Regions from separate parts of the Microbacterium sp. NPDC012755 genome, predicted to be linked through region 2. Evidence: predicted binding sites of a transcription regulator. Region 2 holds the regulator's gene; each other region holds the start of a gene.
The links. The regulator LexA, encoded in region 2, represses DNA repair genes until DNA is damaged. The targets are predictions, from matches to a motif close to TCGAACANNTGTTCGA.
Positions count from the first base shown of each region.

Region 1: ACFY5A_RS17775 (DUF222 domain-containing protein) is a predicted target of LexA. The motif match lies at 4,985-5,000, and genes of this name have one in related genera.
Region 3: recA (recombinase RecA) is a predicted target of LexA. The motif match lies at 5,989-6,004, and genes of this name have one in related genera.

Region 1 is NZ_JBIBCT010000002.1:124,000-134,435, forward strand. Features, by position in the region: gene mmsB (multiple monosaccharide ABC transporter permease) at 1-849, shown strand, start outside; gene ACFY5A_RS17760 (substrate-binding domain-containing protein) at 910-2,028, shown strand; gene ACFY5A_RS17765 (hypothetical protein) at 2,118-2,588, opposite strand; gene ACFY5A_RS17770 (hypothetical protein) at 2,912-3,463, opposite strand; gene ACFY5A_RS17775 (DUF222 domain-containing protein) at 3,570-4,955, opposite strand; gene ACFY5A_RS17780 (alpha/beta hydrolase family protein) at 5,057-5,815, shown strand; gene ACFY5A_RS17785 (ABC-F family ATP-binding cassette domain-containing protein) at 5,843-7,636, shown strand; gene ACFY5A_RS17790 (Na+/H+ antiporter) at 7,690-9,417, shown strand; gene ACFY5A_RS17795 (MetQ/NlpA family ABC transporter substrate-binding protein) at 9,509-10,420, shown strand.
Region 2 is NZ_JBIBCT010000002.1:246,233-256,668, forward strand. Features, by position in the region: gene metE (5-methyltetrahydropteroyltriglutamate--homocysteine S-methyltransferase) at 1-1,827, shown strand, start outside; gene lexA (transcriptional repressor LexA) at 1,901-2,587, opposite strand; gene ACFY5A_RS18355 (LysM peptidoglycan-binding domain-containing protein) at 2,879-3,241, shown strand; gene ACFY5A_RS18360 (histidinol-phosphate transaminase) at 3,335-4,429, shown strand; gene hisB (imidazoleglycerol-phosphate dehydratase HisB) at 4,426-5,037, shown strand; gene hisH (imidazole glycerol phosphate synthase subunit HisH) at 5,034-5,669, shown strand; gene priA (bifunctional 1-(5-phosphoribosyl)-5-((5-phosphoribosylamino)methylideneamino)imidazole-4-carboxamide isomerase/phosphoribosylanthranilate isomerase PriA) at 5,770-6,516, shown strand; gene ACFY5A_RS18380 (SseB family protein) at 6,500-7,297, shown strand; gene ACFY5A_RS18385 (DUF1844 domain-containing protein) at 7,551-7,949, opposite strand; gene infC (translation initiation factor IF-3) at 8,129-8,827, shown strand; gene rpmI (50S ribosomal protein L35) at 8,901-9,095, shown strand; gene rplT (50S ribosomal protein L20) at 9,129-9,515, shown strand; gene ACFY5A_RS18405 (DUF2809 domain-containing protein) at 9,524-9,976, opposite strand; gene ACFY5A_RS18410 (RNA methyltransferase) at 10,034-10,436, shown strand, end outside.
Region 3 is NZ_JBIBCT010000001.1:2,821,878-2,832,313, forward strand. Features, by position in the region: gene ACFY5A_RS13090 (ribonuclease J) at 1-810, shown strand, start outside; gene ACFY5A_RS13095 (GNAT family N-acetyltransferase) at 875-1,369, shown strand; gene ACFY5A_RS13100 (DNA translocase FtsK) at 1,438-4,185, shown strand; gene pgsA (CDP-diacylglycerol--glycerol-3-phosphate 3-phosphatidyltransferase) at 4,185-4,760, shown strand; gene ACFY5A_RS13110 (CinA family protein) at 4,757-5,239, shown strand; gene ACFY5A_RS13115 (helix-turn-helix domain-containing protein) at 5,381-5,689, shown strand; gene ACFY5A_RS13120 (DUF3046 domain-containing protein) at 5,708-5,932, shown strand; gene recA (recombinase RecA) at 6,200-7,246, shown strand; gene ACFY5A_RS13130 (regulatory protein RecX) at 7,306-8,175, shown strand; gene miaB (tRNA (N6-isopentenyl adenosine(37)-C2)-methylthiotransferase MiaB) at 8,303-9,850, shown strand; gene miaA (tRNA (adenosine(37)-N6)-dimethylallyltransferase MiaA) at 9,847-10,436, shown strand, end outside.

The DNA.
Region 1 (10,436 bases), 120 kb from region 2:
ATCCCCGTGCCTCCTGGGTTCCGCGTGATCGGCGCCGGCTACCTGCCCGAGGTCGCTCTGCCCGTCCCGTTCAACGTGCCGACCATGATCCTCGCCATCCTCGGCGCCGGATGGATCGTGTTCTGGGAGATCCGCACCCGCCGCGTGCAGAAGAAGATGGGCTCTGACTCCGCGCCCCTGTGGGTGAGCGTCGTCAAGGTCGTCGTGCTCTCCGCCGTCATCCTCGTCGCGGGCTGGCTGTTCGCCACCGGGCGCCCCGGCACGAGCTTCCCGGTGTCGGGCATCATCCTGCTCGTGCTGGTCATCCTGTACTCGTTCGTCACGAACAGCACGGTGTTCGGCCGTCACATCTACGCCGTCGGCGGCAACCGGCAGGCGGCCCGCCTGTCGGGCGTCAAGGACCGCTGGGTCGACTTCTTCGTGATGATGAACATGTCCGTGCTCGCCTCGCTCGCCGGAATGATCTACGTCGCCCGCGCTGCGGCATCCGGACCTCAGGACGGCAACGGCTGGGAGCTCGACGCCATCGCCTCGGTGTTCATCGGTGGCGCCGCGGTGTCGGGAGGCATCGGCACGGTGATCGGATCGATCATCGGTGGTCTGGTCATGGCGTTCCTGAACAACGGACTCGCCCTCATGGGCGCCGGCGCCGACCTCGTGTCGATGATCAAGGGTCTCGTGCTGCTGTTCGCCGTCGGTGTCGACGTGTGGAACAAGCGGCAGGGACGCCCCTCCGTGACGGGGTTCATCATGCGCAACTTCGGTCGCAGGAACGAACCCGGCAGCGCGACCTTCGACCCCACTCAGACCTATCAGGCCCCCGCCGTCGAGAAGACGAGCGGAAAGTAGGCGGATGCTGCACGCGCCGCCCGCGTGCAGCATCTGTCCCTCACCACAGAAAGAGATCACATGAAGAAGATCATCGTCACCGCGACAGCGCTTGTCGCAGCGGCAGCCTTCACTCTCACCGGGTGCTCCTCGGAGCGCGGGGGAGACACCGGCGGGGGCACCTCGACGGAGGCCAGCAAGGGCTTCGCCGCCGATGCCCTGATCGGCGTCGCCCTTCCCGACAAGACCAGTGAGAACTGGGTGCTGGCCGGCGACCTGTTCAAGAGCGGACTCGAGAAGGCCGGTTTCAAGGCCGACGTGCAGTACGCCCCGGCGAGCAACACGGTCGCCGAGCAGCAGAACCAGATCCAGGCTCTCGTGACCAGCGGCGCCAAGGTCATCATCATCGGCGCCAAGGACGGCAAGCAGCTCGCGACCCAGGTCGAGGATGCTCAGTCCAAGGGCGTCACGGTCATCGCCTACGACCGTCTGATCGAGAACACCAAGGCCGTCGACTACTACGTCGCGTTCGACAACTTCAAGGTCGGCGAGCTGCAGGGCCAGGCTCTGCTCGACGGTCTGAAGGAGCGCTCGGGTCACGACGCGCCGTGGAACATCGAGCTGTTCTCGGGTTCGCCTGACGACGCCAACTCGAAGGTGTTCTTCGACGGTGCGATGAGCGTGCTGAAGCCGGAGATCGAGAAGGGCGACCTGAAGGTCGTCTCGGGTCAGACCGAGATCGCGCAGACGGCGACCGACGGCTGGAAGGCCGAGAACGCCCAGCGTCGCATGGACTCGCTGCTGACCTCGTCGTACGGCACCGAGACGCTCGACGGCGTCCTGTCGCCGAATGACACGCTGGCTCGCGCCATCATCACGTCCGTCCAGGGCGCGGGCAAGCCGGTTCCGGTCGTCACGGGTCAGGACTCCGAGGTCGAGTCGGTCAAGTCGATCATGGAGGGCATCCAGTACTCCACGATCAACAAGGACACCACGCTGCTCGTCGAGCAGTCCATCAAGATGGTCCAGCAGCTGCAGAAGGGCGAGAAGGTCGACGTCAACGACACCGAGTCGTACGACAACGGCGTGAAGGTCGTCCCGGCGTTCCTGCTGAAGCCGATCATCGTCACCAAGGCCAACGCCGCTGAGGCGTACGCGAACGTCCCGAGCCTGCTCGAGATCGTGAAGTCGTACCAGTAAGCAGCAGCGCTCCGATTCCTGGGGACGCGCGAGCCGTCCGGACCTTCTGGTCCGGACGGCTCGTCTTCTTGTATGAGGCGATGGTCGGGTCAGCAGCCGACCGCGGCGGGATTCTCGAGGCAGGTGCGTGCGACGAGGGCCGTGTGGGCCTCGAAGATGCGGATCTGCTGGCTGGGGCTGTCGATCGTGAGTTCGCCGATCACGGGGAACCAGCCGCCGCCGAGGTCGACCTGGGCGGAGTAGCGGATGCTGAGGGCGGCCGTGTAGGTGCCGCGTGCGGAGTAGACGTGGCTGGTCGGCGTCGGGGTGAACGGCGCCTGGCCGAGCTCTTCCCAGGTGCGGCCGGGGACGGTGACCGTGGCGGTGGAGCCGTCGCCGTAGGAGTAGTCGTACGCGATGGGCGTGAAGCGAACGCTGATCGGGTTGCCGAACAGCGTCCCGGTCTGTGTCCGGACGGAGGCGGCTCCGAGGAGGTTCGTCGGCATGCCCGCGATTCCGGCGTTGCCGGGCTCGACGGCGAAGTCCGCGGCCGGAGGGGCGAACTGCGCGAGGTCGGTCATCGTGATCGAGGGCGCGGGGGTCCCGTCAGGGTTGGCCCGTATCCGCGCGCGGATGCAGCGGCCATCCTCGTCCGTCGTGATGAGACACCCGTCGGCGTCGTAGGACGACGGGGGCGACGAAGGGGAGTCGGAGTCGTCAGAGCTGACATCCCTCTGGCCCGTAGATGGAGTCGTGCCCATTTGGGTCGCTGAGCTGCTGACTGTGAGCGATGATCGCCCCGTTGCAATGGCCGCGCTCCCCAAGGGGTTTTCCGGATCAGTTGTCGAGTCTTGGGACGGAAGCTGGGTCATGAGCAGGACACCTCCGATCGCGAAAATCGCTGCTACTCCACTACGCATGCGACATCCTCTCGTTCCGCTGCGGAGTCGATTGAGAGGCTGTGGTTCTTCTCGGACACGAAGGTGATCTCAAGTGCGTAAGTAGAAGGACGGTCGGAGCTCACTTGGGACACCCCGGACGAGTCGACGATGGAAACTGATGACACATCGAGGCAGACGTTCGCAACGACGGTGGTAAAGGGTGGTTTGGACCTCACTCCGTCGAAGGAGAGAACCCTTGTTTCTCCGCTCATGATGAAACCATCGGCATGCATCGTGGAGTAGGCCTCGCGATCTGCAGCCTCGAATGAACCGCTGGAGAGCTCGAACAATGGTTCAAAGGTCCTCGTATCGCTGAGATCGACTTCATTCAATCGAGCATTGAACGCCCGGTACACCTCCTCGGCTTTTGCAAAAGCCTCCTCCTCGCTCGCGAAGGCCGCGGTGGGCGTCGGCGTCGGGGTGGGAGTGGGTGCGCATCCGGCGACTGCTCCCGCGATGAGTGCGAGGGCGCCGAGTCCGCTGAGGGAGTGGGCGGCTGTTCTCTGGAGAATCACTCGCACACGGTAACCGGATTCGCGAATGCGTCGCCGGAGTTATCCACAGGCCATGATCGTGCGGGAATGCGCGCGCGTGAGCTCAGGAGATCAGAAGACCGAAAACTCAGAAGGGCGCCCGGGCGCGTGCGAGCAGTGCCGTCCCCGTCGGGGGCGCACCGTCGGCCTCGGCGACGAACAACACCGTGTGCGGTACCGGGGGAGTGTCGGTGTAGGTGCGGCCGGCGGGACTCGTCCATTCGAGCACTCCGCCGGGGTGATGTTCGACATGCCACGGCGAGGCGTGTTTGAGCGTGTGATGCCTGCGGCAGAAGCAGCAGAGGTTGCACTCGGCGGTCGCGCCACCCGTGGACGCCGGATCGTTGTGGTCGATGTCGCACTTCCTGGCGGCGATCCCGCAGGTCGGGAACCGGCACCGCTGATCGCGTGCCCTCAGGTGCCGTCTGAGCTGCTCCGACGGGCGATACCGGTCGACCGCGAGCATCGCACCCGTGATCGGGTGGGTGAGCACTCGGTCCCACCCCGTCGCAGAGCCTGCGAGCGCACGAGCGGTGTCGGCGTCGATGGGCACGACACCGTCGAGCAGCGCAGGCGGCGTCGTCGAGGACGCGTCCCCGTCGGCCGAGGTCGCCTCCGCGGCATCCTCCGCCATCAGGGTGAGCACGGGCACGGTGATCTCCACACGCCCGCGGATCTCGCCGAGCAGGCCGTCTGCGCTGTCGTGGGCGACCGGGGTGCCGGAGAGCACGAGGTCGGCGAAGAGATCGGCGCGGATCTCGTCGACGGACCGGGTGTCGGGGTCGAAGGGGATGCCGTCGGCTGCTGCTTCGCGCGCCTCGCGGATGTTCTCGGTGCGGATCCGGTGGGCCATCTCGGACACGCGGTCCTTCATCGCGTGCACCAGCACGGCCGGGGCGTGCACGTGGAGATCGGCCATGCCGTCTTCGCCTTCCGTCGCCCAGACGCGCCTCCGCTCGCGGGCGGCCCGATGCCGGTCGTCGATCGTCTGCTCCTGAAACCTCTCGGCGATGCGCTTCGCGAGTGCCCGCAGCCGATTCGGAGACTCGACCTCGGCGACGGCGAGCACGGCCTCGGCGTACTCCGCCCGCTGGTCGTCGTCGGTCAGCTGGGCGCCGGCGTCGATGATGACGTGCGTGTGCGCGGCCGTGATGCGCCCCGCGCCCTGTGCCTGCCACACCGCGGGGAAGCCGTCGACCAGCCACGACGCCTCGCCGATCTTCCGCTCGACCGTGCGGTCGCTGACCCGGAGCCGCTGCCCGATCTCGGCCGCCACCGCGCGGATCGTCATGTCGCCCCGATCGGGGTGATCGCCCTGCTTCGCGATGTCGACGGCCATCCGACCCGCCAGCGCGAACAGCCCGTCGCGGGCCGCCATCATCGCGTTCACCGTCGCATCGGCGATCTCCAGCGACTCGACCAGATCGGCGAGCATCGCCATCTGGGAGTCGGTCGCGTCGATCAGTGCGGTCATGAGTCCAGTACACCAGGGGCCACCGACATTCGAACAAAGATTCCACAGCTCGCAGACTTCGAAATGTCACAGAAGGATAACGACCGTGATTGACTGACCGGATGCTCCTCCACGCCCTCGACACGGCCGACTCCGCCGACTCGGGCGGTGCGGCGACGCCCCCGCTCCGCACCGCCCTGCTCCTGCACGGAGCGATGGGATCAGCCGAGAGCTGGTGGCGCGTCATCCCGCTCCTCGTCGACCGGGGATACCGTGTGCTCGCCCTCGATCTCCCCGGCCACGGACGCTCTCCCCGTGACCCGCAGCTCACCGTCGACGAGGCCGCAGCCGCCGTCGTCGAGACGATCAGGCGGCTCGCGCCCGAGGGGCCGCTCCACGCCGTCGGGCACTCCTACGGGGCCACCGTGCTGGCAGCGGCCGCCGCGGCTCTCGACCCGAGCCTCACCGTCTACGTCGATGCCGCGCTGTCGATCGAGGGCGGTCATGACCGCGCTGAGCTCGTCGACCGGTACGAGTGCGACCGCCTCGCACGCGTGGATGCCGATGCCCTGCGCCGGAGCCGCCCCTTCTACTCCGAGAGGGATGCCGAGGTCGAGGCTCGTGCCGCCGAGCGGTTCGACCCGGAGACCTTGGCATCCGTCTCCTGCGGAACCGACGGCGAGTGGCCGCCGGCTCCGGGGTCGATCGTCGTCAGGGCCGAGCCGAGCTCGTGGGTGAGCGATGCCGACGTGCGGAGGCTCACGGAGCACGGGGTCGACGTGCGCAGCATCCCCGGCGCTGCGCACACCGTCTGGTACAGCCACTTCGAGGAGTTCACTGCCTCCCTCCCCGAGCTGTTCGGAGGCCCGGCCGTCGGGTGAGGCGAGCGCGACTACCCTTGAAGTGACATGGCACATCTTCTCGGGGCAGAAGCCCTCCAGCTCGAATACCCGACCAGGGTCGTCTTCGACTCCGTGACCCTCGGAATCGAGGAGGGCGACCGCATCGGCATCGTCGGCCGCAACGGCGACGGCAAGTCCAGCCTCCTCGGGATGCTGGCAGGCATCAAGGAACCCAACTCCGGCCGCGTGACGGTCCGCGGCGGCACCACGATCGGCGTGCTCGACCAGGCCGACACCCTCGGCGACGGTCTCACGATCAGCCAGGCCGTCGTCGGCGACACCCCCGAGCACGAATGGGCCGGCGACGCGAAGGTCCGTGACGTCATCGACGGGCTGCTGCGGGATCTGCCGTGGGATGCCGAGATCGGCTCGCTCTCGGGCGGCCAGCGCCGACGGGTCTCGCTCGCGAAGCTGCTCACCGGCGACTGGGACGTCATCGCGCTCGACGAGCCCACCAACCACCTCGACGTCGAGGCGATCACCTGGCTCGCCGGGCACCTGAAGAAGCGGTGGAGCCCGAACTCCGGGGCCCTCATGGTCGTCACCCACGATCGCTGGTTCCTCGACGAGGTCTGCACCGAGACCTGGGAGGTGCACGACCGGATCGTCGAGCCCTTCGAGGGCGGCTACGCGGCGTACATCCTGCAGCGCGTCGAGCGCGACCGGATGGCCGCAGCCACCGAGGCGAAGCGGCAGAACCTCGCGCGCAAGGAGCTCGCCTGGCTGCGCCGCGGCGCCCCGGCACGCACGGCCAAGCCGAAGTTCCGCATCGACGCCGCCAACGAGCTCATCGCCGACGTCCCCGAGATCCGCGACAAGATCTCCCTGCAGTCGCTCGCCGTCTCCCGCCTCGGCAAAGACGTCGTCGACCTTCTCGACGTGGGGGTGTCCTACGGCGACAAGGAGGTGCTGCGCGATGTGGAGTGGCGCATCGCGCCGGGGGAGCGCACCGGCATCCTCGGGGTCAACGGCGCGGGCAAGTCGACGCTGCTCGGCCTGATCTCCGGCACCGTCGAACCCACGGTCGGGCGTGTCAAGCGCGGCACGACCGTCAAGGTGCAGACGCTGACCCAGCGCCTCGACGAGCTCGACCAGCACTGGAACGACCCGGTGCGCGTGGTCATCTCGGGTCTGCGCACCTCGTACACGATGGGCAACGGCTCGAAGGCGCAGGACCTCACTCCCGGGCAGCTGCTGGAGCGCCTCGGATTCTCGTCCGCCCAGCTCTCGACCCCGGTGAAGGACCTCTCCGGAGGTCAGCAGCGCCGTCTGCAGCTGCTGCTCGTGCTGCTCGACCAGCCCAACGTGCTGATCCTCGACGAGCCCACGAACGACCTCGACACCGACATGCTCGCCGCGATCGAGGACCTCCTCGACTCGTGGTCGGGCACGCTGCTCGTCGTCAGCCACGACCGGTACTTCCTCGAGCGCGTGACCGACCAGCAGTTCGCGATCCTCGGCGGCAGACTCCGGCACCTCCCCGGCGGAGTCGACGAGTACCTGCGCCTGCGTCAGCTGCAGGACGCCGAGCCCTCCAAGGCGTCCACCGGAGCCGCGAAGGCTGCTCCGAAGGGGCTGGACGGAGCGGCGCTGCGCACCGCGCAGAAGGAGGTCTCCGCCCTGGAGCGGCGCATCCAGAAGCTCACGGAGCAGGTGGATGCCGCCAAGCACTCGCTCGCCGACCACGACCAGTCCGACTACGCCGGACTCGGCGAGAAGATGAAGGCGATCGGGGATCGGGAGGCGGAGATCGAGGAGCTCGAACTGCGCTGGTTCGAGCTCACGGAGGAGATCGGCTGACCTGAACCCCCGAACGGGGAATATCCTTCTCTCACCGCTGTTGGGAGGTAGAGATGGAAGGTCTAGAAGTCACCGTCCTGCTCGGACTCACGATCCTCGCAGGAACCCTGCTCGCTCCGCGAATCCGCGTCGCACTGCCCCTCGTCCTCGTCGTCTTCGGGCTGCTGCTCGGCTTCGTGCCGCAGCTGCGCGAGGTGCAGCTGCCGCCGGAGACGGTGCTGCTGCTGTTCCTGCCCGTGATGCTGTTCTGGGAGAGCCTGACGACGTCGCTCCGGTCGATCCGGCGCGACTTCCGCTACATCCTGCCGATGAGCACGCTGCTCGTCGTGGCCTCGGCCTTCGCCGTCGCCGGAGTGGGCGTGCTGTTCGGGATGCCGTGGGAGATCGCGCTCATCCTCGGCGCCGCCGTCGCCCCTCCTGACGCCACGGCCGTCGCGGCCCTCGGGCGACTGCTGCCGCGGCGCATGTTCATGAAGCTGAAGGCGGAGAGCCTGACGAACGACGGCACGGCCCTCGTGCTGTACGCCATCGCGATCTCGCTCGCGGTCGGCGGTGACGTCACGCCGCTGAGCATCACCTGGACCGTCCTGGTCTCGTACGTCGGCGGCGTGCTCGCCGGCGCGGTGATCGCGGCCCTCGCGTATCTGCTGCTGCGCCGGTCGACGAGCACGGCGGTCATCAACGTGACCCTGCTGCTCGTGCCGTTCACGGCGTTCCTGCTGGCGGAGATCATGCACGCCTCGGGTGTGCTCGCGGTCGTCGTGGCTGGACTCGTCATCGCGTACGTGTCTCCGCGCATCACCACGGCATCCTCCCGCCGCCAGTCCGAGGCCGCCTTCCCGTTCGGCGTCTACCTGCTCAACGGCGCGCTCTTCGTGCTGATCGGGCTCGAGGTGCAGTACGTCGTGCACGAGATCTCTGCCGCAGCCGTGGGCCGCCTCGTGCTCATCACGCTCGGAGTGTGGATCGCTCTGCTGGCGGTGCGCTACCTGTTCCAGCTGCTGAGCGCCGTGGTGCGCCGCCCGACCGACGCGCGACCACCACGGGGTCTCGCCGCACGCGTCCGCCTCCTCTCCACGTTCGCCGGCATGCGCGGAGCGGTGTCCCTCGCGATCGCGCTCTCCATCCCCGTCGAGATCGGCGGCGAAGGACGCGACGAGGTCGTGGTCGTCACGGCCGGCGTCATCCTGCTCAGCCTGCTCGTACAGGGTCCGCTCCTGCCGGCCGTCGTGCGCTGGGCCAAGCTCCCCGTCGACACGGCGGAGGTCGAGGAGTACGAGCTCGCCGAGCGCACCATCTCGGGTGCGGCGCTCGCGGCGCTCGACGACCTCGCGGCCGAGCACGGCGTCGGCCAGGAGATCCTCGACCGCGTGCGCAGTGAAGGCTACCTGATGCTCGAGTACGCGAACGCGCGCGCTCTCGCCAGGGAGCAAGCGGCGGTGGATGCCGAGGCCAGCGCCCTCGACGCCATGCTCGACGAGCCGGACCCCTACGGCGGCGGCAGCGCGGGCCTGGAGCTCGTGGAGCAGCGGGAGGATGCCGTCGACGGCTCGAGTCTGCAGATCATCGCGACATCGACCGCGGTCGACGTCGCGCAGCGGTCCCCGCTCATCCGCCACGAGGAGCACACGCGCCTCAAGCTCGCGCTGCTCGACCGCAAGCGCGAGGTGCTGCTGGGGCTTCGCCGTTCGGGCACGGTCGACGACGTGGTGGTGCGCCGCATCTCCGCGCGTCTCGACCTCGAGCAGGTGCGCCTGCAGGGGATCGAGGAGTTCGACTGATCCGGCTGTGACGCCGTGTGACACCCGATTCCTCGGGGCGGGGAGGCCCTGCCTACCGTTGAAGAGTCCCCCCAAGAGAGGAACTCTTCACATGACTCGTCGCACAACGTCCATCCTCGCCGCGCTGGCCGCGGTCCCGCTCTTCGTCGCCCTCGCGGGCTGCGCCACGGCGTCCAGCGACGCCGGCGCCGGCAGCGGCGACTCCGCCAAGGACGAGACCGTCAAGATCGGCGTCGTCGGCAAGGGCGACGCGCAGTGGGCGCCCTTCGTCGAGGCTGCGGCGGACGAGGGGATCACGGTCGAGCTCGTCGACTTCGGTTCGTACGAGCAGCCGAACCCGGCGCTCGCCGAGGGCGAGATCGACCTCAACCAGTTCCAGCACATCGTGTACCTCGCGGAGTACAACAACGCCTCGGGCAAGGACCTGGTGCCGGTCGGCTCCACCGCGATCTACCCGCTCGGCCTGTACTCGCAGAAGTACGACGACGTGAAGGACATCCCGAAGGGCGAGACCGTCGCCGTTCCGGATGACGCGTCCAACCAGGCTCGCGCGCTCAACGTCCTGCAGTCGGCGGGTCTCGTCGAGCTGAAGAGCGGTGGCACGCCCTACTCCGACCTCGCCGACGTCGATACGGAGAAGTCGAAGGTCCAGGTGAAGGCGCTGGAGGCGGCCCTGATCCCGACCTCGCTGCCCGACGTCGCGGCCGCGATCATCAACAACGACTTCGTCAAGGACGCCGGTCTGACCTTCGACGACGCGATCGCGAAGGACGACCCGGAGTCCCCGAACGCGCTGCCGTACGTGAACATCTTCGCGGCTCGCGCCGAAGACGCCGACAACGCGACCTACAAGAAGCTCGTCGAGATCTTCCAGACGAACAAGGACGTCCAGGCCGGACTCCAGGAGTCGTCCGGGAACACGGCGGTGCCGCTGCAGACGCCCGTCGCCGACCTCGTCGCCTCGCTCGAGAAGGTCCAGAAGGACGCGAAGGACAAGAAGTAGTCAGCGACTGAGAGAA
Region 2 (10,436 bases):
CCGGTCATCGTCGGCCCGGTGACCCTCCTCGCTCTGGCGAAGGCCTCGGACGACGCCCCCGAGGGGTTCGATCCGCTGTCGCGTCTCGACGACCTGCTCCCCGTCTACGTCGAGCTGCTCGCGCGGCTGAAGGACGCCGGTGCGGAGTGGGTGCAGCTCGACGAGCCCGCTCTGGTCAGCGAGTCGCTCCCTGCGTCGATCGCTGCGCTGTCGGATGCCGCCGGCCGTGCCCTCGCGGTGCTGGGCGGAGCGGCGGCGCGACCGTCGATCCTGGTCGCCGCGCCGTACGCCGACCTCGGCGAGGTGTTCCCCGTGCTGACCGCTGCCCCGATCGAGGCGATCGCCGTCGACCTCGTGCGCGGAGGCGTGCCCGCGGCCGCAGCCGGCCTGGAGGGGAAGACCCTCGTGGGCGGCGTCGTCGACGGTCACAACATCTGGCGCGGCGACCTCGCCTCGGCCTTCGACACGCTCGAGGCGCTGCGCGCGCTCGGCGCCGCCGGAGTCTCCGCCTCCACGTCGACCTCTCTGCTGCACGTGCCGCACGACGTGTCCGACGAGACGAAGCTCGATGCGCGTCTGGTCTCGTGGCTCGCCTTCGCCGACCAGAAGGTCGAGCAGGTCGTGGCCCTGGCCCGGGGCCTCGCCGAGGGGCGTGCGGCCGTCGCCGCCGATCTCGACGCGGCATCCGCTGCCCTGCAGGACCGTCTCTCGGCTCCGGGCGTCCGCGACGGTGCCGTTCGTGCCCGTGCACTCACCGAGGCGGACTTCTCGCGCGTGTCCTATGAGGAGCGCGAGTCCGCGCAGGAGTCCCTCGGCCTTCCGGCGCTGCCGCTCACGACGATCGGGTCCTTCCCGCAGACCGGCGACATCCGTCGCGCCCGGGCGCGATTCACCAGGGGCGAGATCCCCGCCGAGGACTACGAGGAGTTCCTGCGCCGCGAGGTCGCCAGCGTCGTCTCGCTGCAGGAGGACCTGGGCCTCGACGTGCTCGTGCACGGTGAGCCGGAGCGCAACGACATGGTGCAGTACTTCGCCGAGAACCTCGACGGCTTCGACGTCACCGAGAACGGCTGGGTGCAGTCGTACGGCTCCCGCGCGACCCGCCCCTCCCTCCTGTGGGGCGACGTCTCCCGTCCCGCTCCGATCACGGTGGACTGGTCGACGTACGCGCAGTCGCTCACGACCAAGCACATGAAGGGGATGCTGACGGGACCCGTCACGATCCTCGCCTGGTCCTTCGTCAGAGACGACCAGCCGCTCGGCGAGACCGCGAACCAGGTGGCGCTCGCCCTGCGCGACGAGATCGCCGACCTCGAGGCCGCTGGCATCGCGATCATCCAGGTCGACGAGCCCGCGCTGCGCGAGCTGCTGCCTCTGAAGAAGGCGGATCAGTCCGCGTACCTGCAGTGGTCCGTGGACTCGTTCCGTCTCGCGACGGGTGGCGCGGCGGCGGGCACCCAGGTGCACACCCACCTCTGCTACTCGGAGTTCGGCGTCGTGATCGACGCGATCCGCGCCCTCGACGCCGACGTGACCTCGATCGAGGCGGCCCGCAGCCGCATGGAGGTCGTGGCGGACATCGCTGAGGTCGGCTTCGATCACGGCATCGGCCCCGGTGTCTACGACATCCACTCGCCGCGCGTCCCCTCGACGGAGGAGGTCGAGTCGCTGCTGCGCCGCGCGGTGGACGAGATCCCGACGCGCCAGCTGTGGGTCAACCCCGACTGCGGTCTGAAGACGCGTGGATACGACGAGACCGTGGCGTCGCTGCGCAACATCGTCGAGGCCACGCGTCGGGTGCGCGAGGACGTGGTCGTCGCGGTCTGACGCTCGCTCGAAGAGAGAAGCGAACCGCCCTTCCCGGAGCTCGGGAAGGGCGGTTCGCTGTCGTCAGCCGTCGTCAGACCGCGCGCAGCACCGCGACGATCTTGCCGAGGATCACGGCCTCGTCGCCCAGGATGGGCTCGAAGGCGGAGTTGCGGGGGAGGAGCCAGGTGTGCCCGTCGCGGCGGCGGAGCACCTTGACCGTGGCCTCGCCGTCGAGCATGGCTGCGACGATCTCGCCGTTCTCCGCGCTGTGCTGCGAGCGGACCACGACCCAGTCGCCGTCGCAGATCGCGGCGTCGATCATCGACTCGCCCGACACCTTGAGCATGAACAGGTCGCCCTTGCCGACGAGCTGCCGGGGGAGCGGGAAGATCTCCTCGACCTGCTGATCCGCGGTGATCGGCACTCCGGCGGCGATGCGGCCCACCAGCGGCACGAGAGCGGCGTCTCCGACCGGGGTGGCGACGTCGGCGGGGTTCTCGCCGCTCGCGCCGGGGAGGTCGATGAGCACCTCCATGGCCCTGGTCTTGCCGGGGTCGCGGCGCAGATAGCCGCTGAGCTCCAGCTGTCCGAGCTGATGCGTGACGCTGGACAGCGACTTGAGACCGACGGCGTCGCCGATCTCGCGCATGCTCGGCGGATAGCCGTGCCGGCTGATCGAGTTCTGGATGACCTCGAGGATCGCCATCTGCTTGGGGCTGAGGCTCTTGCGGCGACGGGTGCGCGGCGCCTCGGTGTCGGGGGCGGAGTTCTCGCTCATCGTGCTCCTTTGTACGCGATTCCGGCGTCGCAGTTCGAATGTCGGAGGTCCGTGGTGGGGTATCCGTATCGAAACCGTATCCGAGAAACGGCCCGATCTGGAAGATCTGTTCGAGCGTGTCGGCAGATTCTCGAATCAGGTTTCGAAGAACGCTTGACAGATGTTCGAACTCGAAGATATCTTCGGTACGTAGCTTCGCATTCCTGACTCCCGGCCGAGTCCTGGATGCGAACGCTACGCCAACTTTCTCCGGCGGGGATGATCCGTCGGAGGGCAGAAAGGGAGCACGACATGAGCACCATCACCTTCGGAACCGCAGCAGTCCTTCCGGCACGTCCGGCCGCACGCCTGCGTCTGACGGTCCGCGGTCGCCGCGTGCTCCTCGGGCTCGCCTCGATCCCTCTCGCGGCGGGCATCGCCTTCGCCGCGCTCAGCGGTGGAAGCGCTGCGGCGTCCGGCGCTCACGTCGCGGCGGCGTCTTTCGAGACCGTCACGGTGATGCCGGGGGATACTCTCTGGTCGATCGCCACCACGGTCGCTCCCGACGCCGACCCTCGCGAGGTGATCGGCGAGATCAGTCGGCTCAACATGCTCACGGGCGGCGCACTGCAGATCGGCGACGAGCTCGCCATCCCCGCGCAGTACTCCGAGTGATCTCGGAGCGCGCGTCCTGCAAGCCCCTCGTGGGAGCGGTGCATGCGCAATGCGGCGTCACCCGGTGCATCATCGGCCTTCGCGCGTCCTAGCATGGGAAGGGTGACCGCATCACTCGCTGACCTCCCGCTTCGCGACGACCTCCGCGGATTGACTCCCTACGGAGCTCCGCAGGCCCCGCTTCCCATCGCGCTCAACGTCAACGAGAACACGCATCCCATTCCGGATGCCGTCGCCAGCGACATCCTCGACGACATCGCCGTGGCGCTGCGTGACATGAACCGCTACCCGGATCGAGAGTTCACGACTCTGCGCGAGGGCTTCGCCGAGTATCTCGGACACGGCCTCACTGCCGAGCAGATCTGGGCGGGCAACGGCTCGAACGAGGTGCTGCAGCACATCCTTCAGGCCTTCGGCGGTCCCGGACGCACGGCGTTCGGCTTCGCGCCCACGTACTCCATGTACCCGCTGATCGCTCAGGGCACCGGCGCGCGCTGGGTGGCGGGCGTCCGCGAGCCCGACTACACGATCACCGCGGAAGACGCTGCTGCTCAGGTGCGCGCTGTCGACCCCGACGTGATCCTGCTGTGCTCCCCGAACAACCCGACGGGCACGCCCCTCGGGCTCGATGTCGTCGAGGCCGTCTACGAGGCGGCCAGAGGCATCGTGATCGTCGACGAGGCGTATCAGGAGTTCGCACCGCGGGAGGCGGCATCCGCCCTCTCTCTCCTCGAGGGGCGTCCGCGTCTGGCGGTGTCGCGCACGATGAGCAAGGCGTTCGCCTTCGCGGGAGCGCGGGTGGGCTACCTGGCCGCCGATCCCGCGTTCATCGACGCGCTGCGCCTCGTGCGCCTGCCCTATCACCTGAGTGCCCTCACCCAGGCGGCGGCGATCGCCGCGCTGCGCAACGCCGACGTCATGCTCGGCATGGTCGACGAGATCGTCGAGCAGCGCGACCGCATCTCGGCGACCCTGGAAGCCCTCGGGTACACGCCGCACGAGTCCTGGTCGAACTTCGTCCTCTTCGGCGGCGTCGTCGACCCGAAGGCCACGTGGCAGCAGCTGTACGACAGGGGCGTGCTGATCCGCGACGTCGGCATCCCCGGCCACCTCCGCGTCACCGCGGGTACGGAGGCCGAGACCACGGCGTTCCTCGACGCCCTCGCCTCGATAGGATCGGCATCATGAGCACCCCCGCCCCGCGTACAGCCCGCCGCGTGCGCAGCACGTCGGAGTCCACGGTCGAGCTCGAGCTCAACCTCGACGGGACGGGTGTGAGCCGCATCGACACCTCGGTGCCGTTCTTCGACCACATGCTGACCGCGTTCGCGAAGCACTCCCTCACCGACCTCACGGTGCGGGCGTCCGGCGACACGAACATCGATGCGCACCACACCGTCGAGGACGTCTCGATCGTGCTCGGGCAGGCGATCCGCGAGGCGCTGGGCGACAAGTCCGGCATCTCCCGTTACGGCGACGCGCTGGTCCCTCTCGACGAGGCGCTCGCGCAGGCGGTCGTCGACATCTCCGGTCGCCCGTACCTCGTGCACGAGGGTGAGCCCACAGGATTCGAGTACCACCTCATCGGCGGTCACTTCACGGGCGCCCTCGTGCGGCACTCGTTCGAGGCGATCACGTTCAACGCCGGACTCACCGTGCACGTCCGCGTGCTGGGCGGCCGCGATCCTCACCACATCGCCGAGGCGGAGTACAAGGCCTTCGCGCGTGCCTTCCGCCAGGCGAAGGCCCTCGATCCGCTGGTCGACGGCGTCCCGTCCACCAAGGGCGCGCTATGAGCAGCGCGCCCACGGTCGCCGTCTTCGACTACGAGTCCGGCAACGTCCACTCCGCCGTCAAGGCACTCGTCGCCGCGGGAGCGGATGCTGTGCTCACCCGCGACAAGACGCAGGCGCTGGAGGCCGACGGCCTCGTGGTTCCTGGCGTCGGCGCATTCCAGGCCGTCCGCGACGCGCTGTTCGCCCACGGCGGTGACGAGATCATCGATCGTCGGCTCGCCGGCGGGCGCCCGGTGCTGGGCATCTGCGTCGGCATGCAGGTGCTGTTCTCCCACGGCGTCGAGCGCGGACACGACACCGAGGGCCTCGGCGAATGGCCGGGCGCGGTGACGGAGCTCAACGCGCCGGTCCTGCCGCACATGGGCTGGAACACGGTCGAGCCCGGCGCCGACAGCGTGCTGTTCCGCGGCATCGAGCAGGAGCGGTTCTACTTCGTGCACTCGTACGCGGCGCAGTCCTGGGAGCTCGACGTCATCCCTCCGTTCCCGCAGCCCGTGCTCACCTGGACGACGTACGGAGATCCCTTCCTCGCAGCCGTCGAGAACGGCCCGCTCTCGGCCACCCAGTTCCACCCGGAGAAGTCCGGAGACGCGGGCATCCAGCTGCTGCGCAACTGGGTCGGCAGCCTCTGACCTCCTCGATCGGCGTCACGCATTTGAACGAGCGCCGATTGCGAGGGTAACCTCGGTTCTCGTGCCTCTCATCGGCGCACTCCCACCACTCAAGGACGTCATGAACGACTTCGCGCAGTCTCCCTCCCTCACTCTGCTCCCGGCCGTCGATGTCGCGGGCGGCAAGGCCGTCCGCCTCACGCAGGGCGAGGCCGGCAGCGAGACCAGCTACGGCGATCCTCTCGACGCAGCGGGGGAGTGGGTGGCGCAGGGCGCGAAGTGGATCCACCTCGTCGACCTCGACGCCGCTTTCGGACGGGGGAGCAACGCCCCCATCCTGCGCAAGGTGATCAAGCAGTTCAAGAACGTCAACATCGAGCTCTCCGGCGGCATCCGCGACGACGCGACGCTGGAGGCGGCGCTCGAGAGCGGCGCCACGCGCATCAACCTCGGGACCGCGGCGCTGGAGAACCCCGAGTGGGCGGCAGACGTCATCGGCCGGTTCGGCGAGGCGATCGCGGTCGGCCTCGACGTGCGCGGCACGACCCTCGCGGCCCGCGGCTGGACGAAGGACGGCGGCGATCTCTGGGAGGTCCTGGATCGTCTCGAGGATGCCGGCTGCAGCCGCTACGTCGTGACCGACGTGACCAAGGACGGCACGCTCCGCGGACCGAACCTCGAGCTCCTGCGCGAGATGACCTCGCGCACCCCGAAGCCCGTCGTCGCCTCCGGCGGCATCGCGAACCTCGACGACATCGCCGCTCTCCGCGAGCTCGTGCCGCTGGGCGTCGAGGGCGCGATCGTCGGCAAGGCGCTGTATGCCGGCGCGTTCACGCTGGCCGAGGCTCTGGATGTCGCAGGAGACTGACGCGCACTCCTGCGGGCCCGAGTCGCACAATCACGGCGACTCCGCGGGCGTGCCGTGGGAGGGTCGCAGCTTCGAGCCGAATCCGCACGCCGCGGACGACGGCTCCGCCGACCCCGCGCTGCTCGAGGCGCTGCAGAGGTTCCGTGCGGGTGAGGGCGCGCAGACCGAGGTCATCGACGCCTTCCGCTCCGCGCGCGTGCTGATCCCCCTCGTCGCCGAGAAGGGCGATGAGGGCGTTGGTCCCACCGGCCTGGTCGTCGACAAGACGCAGGAGCTGTCGATCGTCACGGTCGCGGCCCCCGACGGCCGTCGCGTGCAGCCGGTGTTCTCCTCGGTCACCGCGATGCAGCGGTGGGATGCCACGGCCCGGCCCATCCCGGTCGAGGCCGTGCGCGCCGCGCTGGCGGCCTCCGCCGACGACACCGATCTGATCGTGCTGGACCCGACGTCCGACACGGAGTTCGTGATCCGCCGGCCCGCGGTGTGGGCGATCGCTCAGGGGCACGCGTGGGAGCCGAGCTTCCTCTCGCCGGAGGTGTTCGGTGCGCTCCAGGAGAGCGTCGCGCACGAGCTCGCGGTGATCGACGTCGCCGTCGCCGCGGGCGACCCGGACGCGAGGCTCCGCGGCCCTGAGCTCGTCGTGATCCTCGAGCTCGTCGACGGACTCGAGCGCGAGATGCTCGACGCGGTCCTCGCGCGTCTCGCCCAGCGCTGGTCCGCCGACGATCGCATCGCCGTGCTCGCCGACTCGCTCACCGTCAAGCTCCGCCGCTCCGCCTGACGACGAGCGGCACCTCGGTCGCGCGGTCCTCGCCGCGTTTCGTCTCGCTGCGCTCGCTCAACGCCCGGGGATTGCGTGTCGTCTCGCTGCGCTCGCTCAACGTCCGGGTTGCGGACTTCGACCCCAGCCGTTCGTCAACAGAACGTGAGGACGGAGGGATGTCTTGGTCAGGCAAATCGGGAGGGGCCCGCGAAGCGGGAGGGTCCCCGCTCTTCACCCGAACAGGGCAACCCGGAGCCCGCCCCCGAGAGGCCTAGTTGACCGGCCCCGTCCACTTCTCGCCCGGCCCCTTGCCGATCGGATCGGGGATGACGGAGGCCTCGCGGAAAGCGAGCTGCAGGGACCGCAGTCCGTCGCGCAGCGACCGCGCGTGCATGTCGCTGATCTCGGGGGCGCCGGCCGCGATGAGTCCGGCCAGCGCGTTGATGAGCTTGCGCGCCTCGTCGAGGTCGAGCTGCGCTGCGGCATCCGGGTCGTCGGCGAGGCCGAGCTTGACGGCCGCGGCGCTCATGAGGTGCACGGCCGCGGTCGTGATCACCTCGACGGCGGGGACGTCTGCGATGTCCCGGGTGGCGGATGACGCGGCCTCCTCCTGTCGGGCCCAGCGCTCTTCGCGCTCGCGTGCAGCCTCGTCCGATGCCTGGTTCGTCACTTCGCCTTGCCTTCTGTTAGACTTTGTCGGGCTCCGGAGCGTCATGCTCCGGCACGAAAGAGGATTCACTTCCCACCCGCGCTTGCCGTTCCAGGCTACCGGGTCTTGCACTCCACCGGATCGCATCGACAGATGCCGCCGGCAGACTGGGTGCGGAGCCGGCGTCTGAATGCCGGTGGGTGGGAGACGATTCTGATTTCGCCCGGATTGCGAACAGCATCCGGTGGCCGAAACCATCGTCTAAGGAGTTCCGCATCAGCGATCCCCGCACCAATGAGCGCATCCGCGTCCCCGAGGTCCGCCTCGTCGGCCCCGCGGGTGAGCAGATCGGCGTCGTCCGCATCGAGGCGGCGCTGCGCCTTGCGCAGGAAGCCGACCTCGACCTCGTCGAGGTCGCACCCAACTCGAAGCCGCCCGTGGTCAAGATCATGGACTACGGCAAGTTCAAGTACGAAGCCGCCCAGAAGGAGAAGGAAGCTCGCCGCAACCAGGCGAACACCATCCTCAAGGAGGTCCGCTTCCGCCTGAAGATCGAGGCGCACGACTACACGACGAAGCTCAAGCGCGCCGAGGGCTTCCTCAAGGCGGGCGACAAGGTCAAGGCCATGATCCTGTTCCGCGGTCGCGAGCAGTCGCGTCCCGAGCAGGGTGTCCGTCTTCTCCGCAAGTTCGCCGAGGACGTCGCCGAGCTCGGAACGGTCGAGTCCAACCCGACCATCGATGGACGCAACATGGTCATGATCGTGGCTCCGCTCAAGAGCAAGTCCGAGGCGAAGCAGGAGCAGAACGCCGTTCGCGACGCGCAGCGCGCAGCGAACAAGCAGGCGGCCCGCGAGGCCAAGACCGATGCTCCCGCCGAAGGCGCCGCAGCGGAGTAACTCCCGCCCCACATACTCCCGCACCGCGGGTTGACACCGTCGCCTGAGAAGGCGCCATACGAAGGAAGAGAAGATGCCGAAGCAGAAGACCCACTCGGGTGCTAAGAAGCGCTTCAAGATCACCGGCAGCGGCAAGCTGAAGAAGCAGCAGGCCGGGATGCGCCACAACCTCGAGCACAAGTCGAGCCGTCGCACCCGTCGCCTCAACCAGGACCAGGTTCTGTCGAAGGCAGACTTCAAGGTCGCGAAGAAGCTTCTCGGTCGCTGACGCGATCGAACGCACGAATAGGAACACAGGAAAATGGCAAGAGTCAAGCGGGCGGTAAACGCCCACAAGAAGCGTCGCGTCATCCTCGAGCGCGCCTCCGGCTACCGCGGTCAGCGTTCGCGCCTCTACCGTAAGGCCAAGGAGCAGGTCATCCACTCCCTGGTCTACTCGTACCGGGACCGTCGCAAGCGCAAGGGCGACTTCCGTCGTCTGTGGATCCAGCGCATCAACGCCGCTGCCCGCCAGAACGGCATGACCTACAACCGCTTCATCCAGGGCCTCGGCCTCGCGGGTGTCACGGTCGACCGTCGCATGCTCGCCGACCTCGCGGTCAACGACGCTGCGACCTTCACCACGCTGGTGGAGACGGCGAAGAAGGCTCTGCCCTCCGACGTCAACGCTCCGAAGTCGGCTGCGTAAGCACCTCTTCACACAGGGCGCTCTCCTTCGGGAGGGCGCCCTGTGGCGTTTCCGGGAGCGCGTGAGCCCCGACGACGCGCCATGGTCTCGTCGACAACGGCGGCCGCGATGACGGCGACGGCGTAGACGACGAGGTCGCGCGGGTCGAAGCCGGCTCCCAGCACCAGGCCGATCGGGGGGAACTCCGTCGCCCAGAGGCGGGGGAGCCCGGTGAGCTGGAGCAGCTCGATCCCCGCGCAGATCGTGAAGGCGATGAGGGCCGGCCGCAACGGTCGCGCACGGGGGGCGACGACGGCCGCGAGCAGATAGATGAGCACGGCGTAGAGCGCATCGCCGACGACATCTCCGATGGGGCCCGAGGCCGACCGGTGCACGAGCAGCCCCAGTCCCACGGTCGCGGCGGCGAGCACCGCGAGCACGAGCCGTCGGCGGATCGGCGTCGGGGCGGCATCCGTCATCATGCACGCACCTTATCCGGATGGCGCGAGAAGGACCTCCACGTTCCCTAGACTGTGATCGTGCTGGAGAACCCCCGGTCCCCCCGAGTCCGTGCCGTCGCGAAGCTGACCAAGCGCAGCGCGCGAACAGAGACAGGGCTGTACCTCCTCGAGGGCCCGCAGGCCGTGCGCGAGGCGCTGACCTACCGACCCGAGACGATCGTCGAGCTCTTCGCGACCCCGACGGGGTGGGACAAGCATCCGGACATCAGGGCGAAGGCGGTGGATGCCGACGTCGACGTCGAGTACGTCACCGAGTACGTCCTCAACGCCATGGCCGACACCGTGACCCCTCAGGGGCTCGTCGCGGTCGTCCAGCAGACGCCGACGTCGGTGCGTGACGTCTTCGCGTCGTCGCCTCGTCTCGTCGCGATCTGCGAGGAGGTGCGCGACCCGGGCAATCTCGGCACGATCATCAGGGCAG
Region 3 (10,436 bases), on a different contig from region 2:
AAGAAGGCGCGCGACCTTCCCGACGAGCAGATCGTGTACATGTCGACCGGTTCTCAGGGCGAGCCGATGGCCGTGCTCAGCCGCATGGCAAACATGGACCACGCGATCGAGGTCAGCGAGGGCGACACCGTCATCCTCGCCTCCAGCCTCATCCCCGGCAACGAGAACGCGGTGTACCGCGTGATCGACGGGCTCACCAAGCTCGGCGCGAACGTGGTCCACAAGGCGAACGCCCGCGTGCACGTGTCAGGGCACGCCGCGGCCGGAGAGCTGCTGTACTGCTACAACATCCTCAAGCCGAAGAACGTGCTCCCCGTGCACGGCGAGTACCGCCACCTGATCGCGAACGCCAAGCTCGCGCAGGACACCGGGATCGCCGAGGAGCGCACGATCATCGCCTCGAACGGGACGGTGATCGACCTCAAGGACGGTGACGCCAAGGCCGTCGGACAGCTCGACCTCGGATTCGTGTACGTCGACGGCTCGACCGTCGGAGAGATCACGGACGCCGACCTGAAGGACCGTCGGATCCTCGGCGAGGAGGGCTTCGTCTCGGTCATCGTGGTGGTGGATGCCGGAACCGGTCGCATCATCTCGGGCCCCGAGATCCACGCGCGCGGCATCGCCGAGGACGACTCCGTGTTCGACGACGTCGTGCCGAAGATCGTCGCGGCGCTCAAGGAGGCCTCGGGCAACGGCGTGCGCGACACGCACGCGTTGTCGCAGGTCGTGCGACGCACGATCGGGCGCTGGGTCAACCAGAAGCTCCGTCGCCGTCCGATGATCGTCCCTCTCGTCATCGAGGCGTGAGGGCGGGCTCCGACTCACAGGAGCGCGTCATCCGGTTGTAACGGGACCGGCTTAGGCTCTGGTCATGCCAGAGGACTTCACGATCCGCGCCGCCGTCCAGAGCGACGGCAGCTTTCTCGGTGACATGGTCGTCGAAGCGGCGAACTGGCGGGGGCGTTCACCTCGTGCTCGGCATGAGATCCTCACCTCCGTCGAGCATCGCCGGTACATCGCCGGGTGGATGAGGCCCGCGGATGCCGGTTTCGTCGCGGTCGACTCCGATGATCGACCGATCGGGGCGGCCTGGTACCGGATGCTGCCGCCGAGCGATCCGGGTCTGGGCTTCGTCGAGACGGCTGTCCCCGAGCTGATCATCGGCGTGCAGCCGATCTGGCGGGCTCACGGCGCGGGGCGAGCCCTGCTGCGACGGCTTCTGAGTCGCGCACGCGAGCAGGGGCACCGGAGGCTCAGCCTGAGCGTCGAGCGCGACAACTTCGCGCGCACTCTCTACCGGTCGGAGGGCTTCGTGGTCACGCACGCTCTGCCCGATCGCGACACCATGGTGCATCGTCTGTCCTGAGCGCCCGGATCACCGGAATGCCGCGTCATTACGCGGCTTTGTCGGTTGCTGGCCGTAACGTGAGTCCCATGGCCAGGAGCACCACGAAGTCCGAGCGCGCATCGGAGAGCGCGCCGTCGCGCCCGAAGCGGCAGGCCACTCCGAAGCGGCAGGCCGCGCCGCGCGCCCAGGCCGCGCCGAAGAAGTACATCGACGAGGCCGAGAAGCCTCCCGTCGTCGTTCGTGCCTGGAGCGGCATCGCACACGGCGTCGGCGGTATGTTCCGCGCCTTCGGCCCAGAGACGCTGGAGAAGGACGACCGGCGTGACGGATTCCCGTTCCTCCTGGTCCTGCTAGCCATCGCCGGAGCCGTGAACGAGTGGTTCTTCATCGGCAACGAGGTCGCGGGCAACATCAGCGCCTACTCGGTCGGACTCCTCGTCGGGCGCGTCGCGTTCGTGATGCCCGTCCTGCTGCTCCTGCTCGCCGGCTGGCTCTTCCGGCACCCCTCGTCGGTGCATGACAACGGGCGCATCGGCATCGGCTTCGGCCTCTTCGCCATCACGATGGCCGGTTTCTGCCACATCGCCGGCGGCATGCCGCAGCCCAAGGAGGGCATGGTCTCCCTGAGCGCTGCGGGTGGTCTGTTCGGCTGGATGGTCGGTCAGCCGCTGAGCTACCTGACCACGATCCCCGCCTACATCGTCCTCGCGCTGCTCGCAGGTCTCAGCATCCTCATCCTCACGAAGACGCCGCCGAACCGCATCGGGCAGCGCCTCGGCGACCTGTACGCCTGGATGTTCGACGCGGAGCGCGCCGAGAAGCCGGCGAAGGATGCCGCGGCGATCGACGAGGCCGACAAGGTCGACGATCCCGATGTCCTGCCGTGGTGGCGCCGCAACAAGACCGGTCGCGAGGAGGATCCCGGTGAGGGCTCGCTCGACTCCGACGACATCACGGCGCTGCTCACCACGACCGATGCGACACCCGCCTACGATCAGGCGATCACCGTCGCCGACCCCTACGACGCCGCCACCGAGGTGCTGTCCGATGTGCGCTCCGTGACCGACGCGCTGGCGGAGCAGCAGGCGACCGCGCTCCTCGACGACTCCGACACGGGCGAGATGCCCGAGCTCCCCGGCCTCGACGGCTTCGGCACCGAAGGCCCGGGGGAGGGCGGCCCGCAGGCGCCGCTCGCTCCCTACATCCTTCCGTCTCCCGGCGTGCTCGCCGAGGGCCCGCCCTCTGTGGCGCGCTCCGAGGCCAACGACCGGATCGTCGAGCAGATCACGAGCGTCCTGTCGCAGTTCAACGTCGACGCCAAGGTCACCGGTTTCTCGCGCGGTCCGACGGTCACGCAGTACGAGGTCGAAGTCGGCCACGGCGTCAAGGTCGAGAAGATCCTCCAGCTGAGCAACAACTTCGCCTACGCCGTGGCGTCGAACGACGTGCGCATCCTCTCGCCGATCCCCGGCAAGAGCGCGATCGGCATCGAGATCCCCAACACCGACCGCGAGACTGTGGCGCTCGGTGACGTCCTGCGATCGCAGGCGGCGCTGAAGAACACCCATCCGCTCACGATCGGCGTCGGAAAGGACGTCGGCGGCAACTTCGTCACGGCGAACCTCGCCAAGATGCCCCACCTCCTCGTGGCCGGTTCCACCGGCTCGGGTAAGTCGAGCTTCGTGAACTCGATGATCACCAGCCTTCTCATGCGCGCGCGCCCCTCCGACGTGCGCATGGTGCTGATCGACCCGAAGCGCGTGGAGCTCACCAGCTACGCCGGCGTGCCGCATCTCATCACGCCCATCATCACGAACCCCAAGAAGGCAGCCGAGGCGCTGCAGTGGGTCGTGAAGGAGATGGACATGCGGTACGACGACCTCGCGTCGTTCGGCTTCCGCCACATCGACGACTTCAACCGGGCCGTGCGCGCGGGGGAGGTGGAGGTGCCCGTCGGCAGCGAGCGGGTGCTCAAGCCGTACCCGTACCTCCTCGTCGTCGTCGACGAGCTCGCCGATCTCATGATGGTCGCCCCGCGAGACGTCGAGGACTCGATCGTGCGGATCACGCAGCTCGCCCGCGCCTCCGGCATCCACCTGGTGCTCGCCACGCAGCGGCCGAGCGTCGACGTCGTGACCGGTCTGATCAAGGCCAACGTGCCGTCGCGGCTCGCCTTCGCCGTCACCAGCGTGACGGACAGCCGCGTCATCCTCGACAGCCCCGGCGCCGACAAGCTGATCGGCCAGGGCGACGCCCTGTTCTCGCCGATGGGTTCGTCGAAGCCGTTCCGTCTGCAGGGCGCCTGGGTCGATGAGAAGGAGATCGACGCCGTCGTCAAGCACGTCACCCGCCAGGCGCGCCCGGAGTACCGCTCCGACGTGCAGGAGGCGATGGATCCGGCGAAGAAGAAGGACGTCGACGAGGACATCGGCGACGATCTCGAACTGCTGCTCGCCGCTGCGGAGCTCATCGTGTCCTCTCAGTTCGGATCCACCTCGATGCTCCAGCGCAAGCTCCGCGTCGGCTTCGCCAAGGCGGGACGCCTGATGGATCTTCTCGAGTCGCGCGAGATCGTCGGCCCGTCCGAAGGGTCGAAGGCCCGCGACGTGCTGGCCACTGCAGAGCAGCTTCCGCAGGTGCTCGCGAAGCTCAGGGGAGTCGACGCGCCCGCAGCTTCCTCGGCCTCGGCCTCGGCCGCGCCGGCGGCTCCGGTCGCGCAGGCGCCTGCGGTGCCGGCGCACTCCTACGACCCGATCGAGGCGCAGTTCGAAGGACTGCCGGTCGTCGAGGCAGAGGGCGATGAAGACGCCTGGGGCCTGACGGGGCGCGACTGATGTCCATTCCCCGGCAGCTGCCCAATGCGATCACGATCGCCCGCATCCCGCTCGCCGTCGTCTTCTTCGTGCTTCTTCTGCTCGGCGGCACCTACGGGGATGGCGACATCGTTCTGCGCTGGGTCGCTGCAGCGCTGTTCATCGTCGCGATCTCGACGGACTGGGTAGACGGCTACCTCGCTCGCCGATACGACATCGTCAGCGACTTCGGCAAGCTGTGGGACCCGATCGCCGACAAACTCCTCACGGGGGCGGGGTTCATCGGACTCGCGATCCTCGGCGAGGTGAACTGGTGGCTGGTCGCGATCATTCTCGTGCGCGAGTGGGGCATCACCGTCCATCGCCTGATGATCGTGAACGAACACGTGGTCGCCGCGGCCTGGATGGGGAAGATCAAGACAGCTGTGCAGGGCGTTGCCCTGTCGTGGGCGCTGCTCCCGCTGCACGTACTGATCGGACGAGAGCCGTGGACGCTCGTGACCGCTGTCCTCATGGTCATCGTCCTCGTGCTCACGGTCGCCAGCGGCATCGACTACATCGTCGCCCAGGTCCGCGGAGCCCGGCGAGCGTCGTGAGCTCAGCCTCCGACGCCCTGGCCGCGCTCGGCGCGCGCGGGTGGACCCTCGGCGTCGCGGAGTCCCTCACCGGCGGCGCCCTCTGCTCGGCGCTGGTAGGCGTCCCCGGCGCGTCCGCCGTACTGCTCGGCGGGGTCGTCGCCTACGCGACGCCGGTCAAGCACACCCTCCTGGGCGTTGACGCACACCTGCTCGACACGCACGGGGCTGTGCACCCGGAGGTCGCGGCGCAGATGGCGCGGGGTGTCAGGAGCGCCGTGGCCGTCGGAGGACGTTCCGCCGATGTCGGAGTGTCGACGACGGGCATCGCCGGGCCGGACTCGCCGGACGGACAGCCGGTGGGAACGGTGCACATCGGCGTGGCGACGCCCATCGCGGAGGTGAGCCGCGCGTTCGTGTTCACGGGCGACAGGGCTGCGATCAGAGCCCAGGCTGTCGACGCTGCTCTTGCGATCCTGCGAGAGTTCGTCGGGGAATAGAAATCCCCAGGGCAAAGTTGACATGAGTGTGCTCACATTCAAACCACAGGGTGAAAGAGTAGATTCTGTGCATGCCAGTGGTATTAGACTGGCGATCTCGTCGGAGGAGACTCCGGCGGACCGAACGGGGAGGAGGTTCCGATGATTCTTGTCAGGCAGGAAATCGGCGATGTGCTGAGGGACTTCCGTCTGCAGAAGGGGCGCACCCTCCGGCAGGTCGCAAGCAAGGCGTCTGTGGCGCTGGGCTATCTCAGTGAGGTCGAGCGCGGGCAGAAGGAGGCCTCGAGCGAGATCCTCGCGTCGGTCGCCGATGCGCTCGACGTTCCCATCTCGATCATCATGCGCGAGGTCGGAGATCGCATCTCCGTGCTCGAGGGTCTACAGGTGTTCCCTGACGTCGTTCCCGACGATCTGGTCGCGTCGATCGAGCCGCAGCTCTCGCTGCGCTGATCGGTCTCCCGCATCTCCATGCGCCGTAGCGAGTTCCTCCGTGCGGTCGATGCGGAGTTCCAGGGCAGAGCCCTTTCCCTGGTGAACGACCTCGTCCTGTCCCAGCTCGCGGGTCGTACCGCGCTCGAAGCGCTGGATGCCGGTGTTCCTCCGCGCGACATCTGGCTCGCGCTGTGCGATGAGACCGACGTCCCGTTGGCGCGTCGACATGGCGCCGGACGTCTGGAACCGCGCAAGCGTTGAACCGATGACAAGTGTTCGAGTGCTCCGCATTCCGACACGCCGAGAGCGCGACCTGCTCGAATATCTGTTCGAGGCCGCGTAGTCTTCTGCACAAGTGGTTCAGGAACCGTGTTCTGCACAGTTCGTGGGTGTTCCGACTCGATGTCGGAGGCCCCCCGTACGGTGAAGACATGGCCACGGAGCCATACGTCTTGTCGGAGAGTTCGCCCAGCCAGGGAGAGCCGCGACAGCCTACAGACGGCAACACGCGAGCAGAAGGAACACATCATGCCATCACCCGCAGACCGCGAGAAGTCCCTCGAGACAGCACTCGCTCAGATCGACCGCCAGTTCGGAAAGGGTTCGGTCATGCGGCTGGGGAGCGACGAGCGCGCTCCCGTCGCCGTCATCCCCACCGGTTCCATTGCTCTCGACGTCGCGCTCGGCGTCGGTGGTCTGCCGCGTGGCCGCATCGTCGAGATCTATGGCCCTGAGTCCTCGGGTAAGACGACCCTGACCCTCCACGCGATCGCCAACGCGCAGCGTGCGGGGGGCATCGCAGCGTTCATCGACGCCGAGCATGCGCTCGACCCCGACTACGCGGCGAAGCTCGGTGTCGACATCGACGCTCTTCTCGTGTCGCAGCCCGATACGGGTGAGCAGGCGCTCGAGATCGCCGACATGCTCGTGCGTTCCGGTGCCATCGACCTCATCGTCATCGACTCCGTGGCGGCGCTCGTGCCTCGCGCGGAGATCGAGGGCGAGATGGGTGACTCGCACGTGGGTCTCCAGGCCCGACTCATGTCTCAGGCGCTGCGAAAGCTCACGGGTGGCCTGAACCAGACCAACACGACGATGATCTTCATCAACCAGCTGCGTGAGAAGATCGGAGTCTTCTTCGGGTCTCCGGAGACCACCGCCGGTGGAAAGGCGCTCAAGTTCTATGCGTCGGTCCGCCTCGACATCCGTCGTATCGAGACGCTGAAGGACGGCACGGACGCCGTGGGAAACCGTACGCGCGTCAAGGTCGTCAAGAACAAGATGGCTCCGCCGTTCAAGCAGGCGGAGTTCGACATCCTCTACGGCATCGGTATCTCCCGCGAGGGCAGCCTGATCGACTTCGGCGTCGAACACGGCATCGTGAAGAAGTCCGGTTCCTGGTACACCTACGACGGAGACCAGCTCGGCCAGGGCAAGGAGAACGCGCGGTCGTTCCTCCTCAAGAACCCCGACATCGCACTGGCCATCGAAACCCAGATCAAGCAGAAGCTCGGCATCGGTGTGCAGGCCGAGGCGGCCCCGGCCGACGAGCTCGCCGAGCGTCGCCCGGCGTGATCGTGCTGCGGTATCGGCCCGAAGGGGCGTGCCGCCCTGCTCAAAGATCGGAGTGACCCATGGACGAGTCTGAGCGGATTGCGCCGGTGATCCCGCTGTTCGGCGACCCTGCGGCAGCGAGCAGCGACAGATTCGGTGCTCCGGTCGAAGGTGAGGCCGCTGCCGTGGATGCTCCTGAGCCAGGTGCGGTGGGGGAGAACGTCGAAGACGTCTTCTCTCACCGCACCGGTGACGGTGCATGGCGGTCGACCTGGGATGCGTCGAGCGATCGTACGGCGACGAGTCGCGTCGCCGACGCAGGCCGTCCCAGCGACCGTCATCCGGCACGGGGCGGTCTGGAGAGGTCCGCTCCGAGACTGCGTGCCCTGCAGTCTCCGGATGCGGTGGAGGAAGGCGGCGACGGGCTCGATCCGGCCGAGATCCGAGAGTCGGCGGAGGAGCTTCTCGTTCGCAAGCTGCGTGCGAGATCGCTTTCCATCTCGGAAGCGCAGATGGTGCTGAAGGGGTTCGAGGTGCAGGGGCACCGACTCGACGCGGCGCAGATCGACGACGTGATCGACGACTTCTGCCGTCGCGGCTACCTCGACGATGCGGTCCTCGCCGCCCAGCTCGTCTCCTCCGGAGTGGAGCGGAAGAAGCAGGGGAGGGTCGCCGTCTCACGGGCTCTCGCCCAGCGTGGCCTCCCTCGCGATGTGATCGATGCGGCGCTCGACGAGCTCCCCGACGACGACATCGAGCGAGCGCTCGAATTCGCTCGCACCAAGATGCGGTCGCTGGCGCGACTCGATCCGGAGACCGCGAAGCGCCGACTCACCGGCCAGCTCGCTCGTCGAGGCTATCCGGGAGGAGTGGTGTCGAACGTGGTTCGGACGGTCACCGCCGAGCAGTTCGGCGGTCGGCGGCCTTCTTCGGGCGTGCGCTTCGAGTAGTCGCGTTCGACCGCGTGCTCTTCGAGCATGATCTCAACGGGTTCCAGGCCGACGTTCCGACGCGGTCAAGGGAACGGGGCTTTCCTGAGCGTGAGAGGATGCCACTCGAACGTAGAATTGACCCATCATGACTATCCCGCGCAGTGAACCGACGATCATCGATGCCTCGTCGGCAGCAGTCGACAGCGACGGGCGGCAGCGCTCGTACGAAGTGCGCACCTTCGGGTGCCAGATGAATGTGCACGACTCCGAGCGGCTCTCGGGCTCGCTGGAGAGCGCCGGCTACGTCCGGGCGGTCGATGGCGCAGAGGCCGACGTCGTGATCATCAACACGTGCGCGGTCCGCGACAACGCGGCAGGCAAGCTCTACGGAACCCTCGGCCAGCTCGCTTCTGTCAAGCGCCGCAAGGACGGCATGCAGATCGCCGTCGGCGGATGCCTCGCCCAGATGGACAAGCAGGCCGTGCTCGACAAGGCGCCGTGGGTCGACGTGGTCTTCGGTACGCACAACATGGGCTCTCTCCCGGGGCTTCTGGAGCGGGCCCGTCACAACGGCGAGGCTGAACTCGAGATCCTCGAGTCGCTCGAGGTCTTCCCCTCGACGCTCCCGACGAAGCGCGACTCGGCACACAGCGGCTGGGTGTCGATCTCGGTCGGCTGCAACAACACCTGCACCTTCTGCATCGTCCCGCATCTGCGCGGCAAGGAGAAGGACCGCCGCCCCGGCGACATCCTGAACGAGATCAGACTGCTCGTCGAGGACGGCGCGATCGAGGTCACGCTGCTCGGTCAGAACGTCAACTCCTACGGGGTCGAGTTCGGCGACCGGCAGGCGTTCGGCAAGCTGCTCCGCGCCGCAGGTGAGATCGAGGGGCTCGAGCGCATCCGCTTCACCAGTCCGCACCCCGCCGCATTCACCGATGACGTGATCGACGCCATGGCAGAGACTCCGAGCGTCATGCCGCAGCTGCACATGCCGCTCCAGTCGGGCAGCGACAGCATCCTCAAGGCGATGCGACGCTCGTACCGCAGCGAACGGTTCCTCGGCATCATCGAGCGCGTGCGGGAGCGCATTCCGCACGCGGCGATCACCACCGACATCATCGTGGGCTTCCCCGGCGAGACCGACGAGGACTTCGAAGACACCATGCGGGTCGTCGAGCAGTCCCGGTTCTCGGGGGCGTTCACATTCCAGTACTCGATCCGCGAGGGCACGCCTGCGGCGACCATGCCAGACCAGGTTCCCAAGGCCGTCGTCCAGGAGCGCTACGAACGGCTGATCGCCCTGCAGGAGCGCATCTCCCTCGAGGAGAACCAGAAGCAGGTCGGCCGAGAGGTCGAGGTGCTGGTCTCCGTCGGCGAAGGCAAGAAGGATGCCGAGACGCATCGGCTCACCGGTCGCGGCGAGGACAACCGTCTCGTGCATTTCGAAGTCACCCCCGGCTCCGAGCTCCCGCGTCCGGGCGACGTCGTCACCGTGACCATCACGCACGCTGCTCCGTTCCACCTGCTCGCCGACGATCCTTCTGGACGGCCGCTGCGCATCCGGCGCACCCGCGGCGGAGACGCCTGGGACCGCTCGCAGGCCGAATCGTGCGCGGTGCCCGCTCCGGCGGCGGACGGCGGGCCGCGCGCGGTCTCGCTGGGGCTGCCGACGCTGCGCGTGGGCGTGTGACGAGACCGCGTCTCTGGGCGGTCGTCGGCGCGACCGGCACCGGGAAGAGCGACCTCGCTCTCGATCTCGCCGAGGAGCTCCGCGCACGCGGCAACCCCGCGGAGATCGTGAACGCCGACGCGATGCAGTTCTACCGCGGCATGGACATCGGCACCGCGAAGTTGTCCCCGGAGGAGCGCCGCGGCATCGCGCACCATCTGCTCGATGTGAGGGACGTCACCGAGGAGGCGGCGGTCGCGTGGTACCAACCGCTCGCCCGCGCAGCGATCGAAGAGGTCCATTCCCGTGGCGGTGATGCGATCCTCGTCGGAGGATCGGGCCTCTACGTGTCGAGCGTCGTCTTCGACTTCCGATTCCCGCCTCGCGACCCCGCGCTCAGAGCGCGGCTGGAGAGCGAGCTGGAGTCACTCGGCGGCGCGGCGCTGATGGCACGGCTGCGTGAAGCCGACCCCGAGACGGCAGCACGTGTCGATCCGCACAACGGTCGCCGTATCGTCCGTGCCCTCGAAGTGCTGGAGCAGGGCGGCACCACACACGGCGCTGCGCTGCCGGAGGCCCCGGTTCTTTGGCATCCCGAGACCAGGCT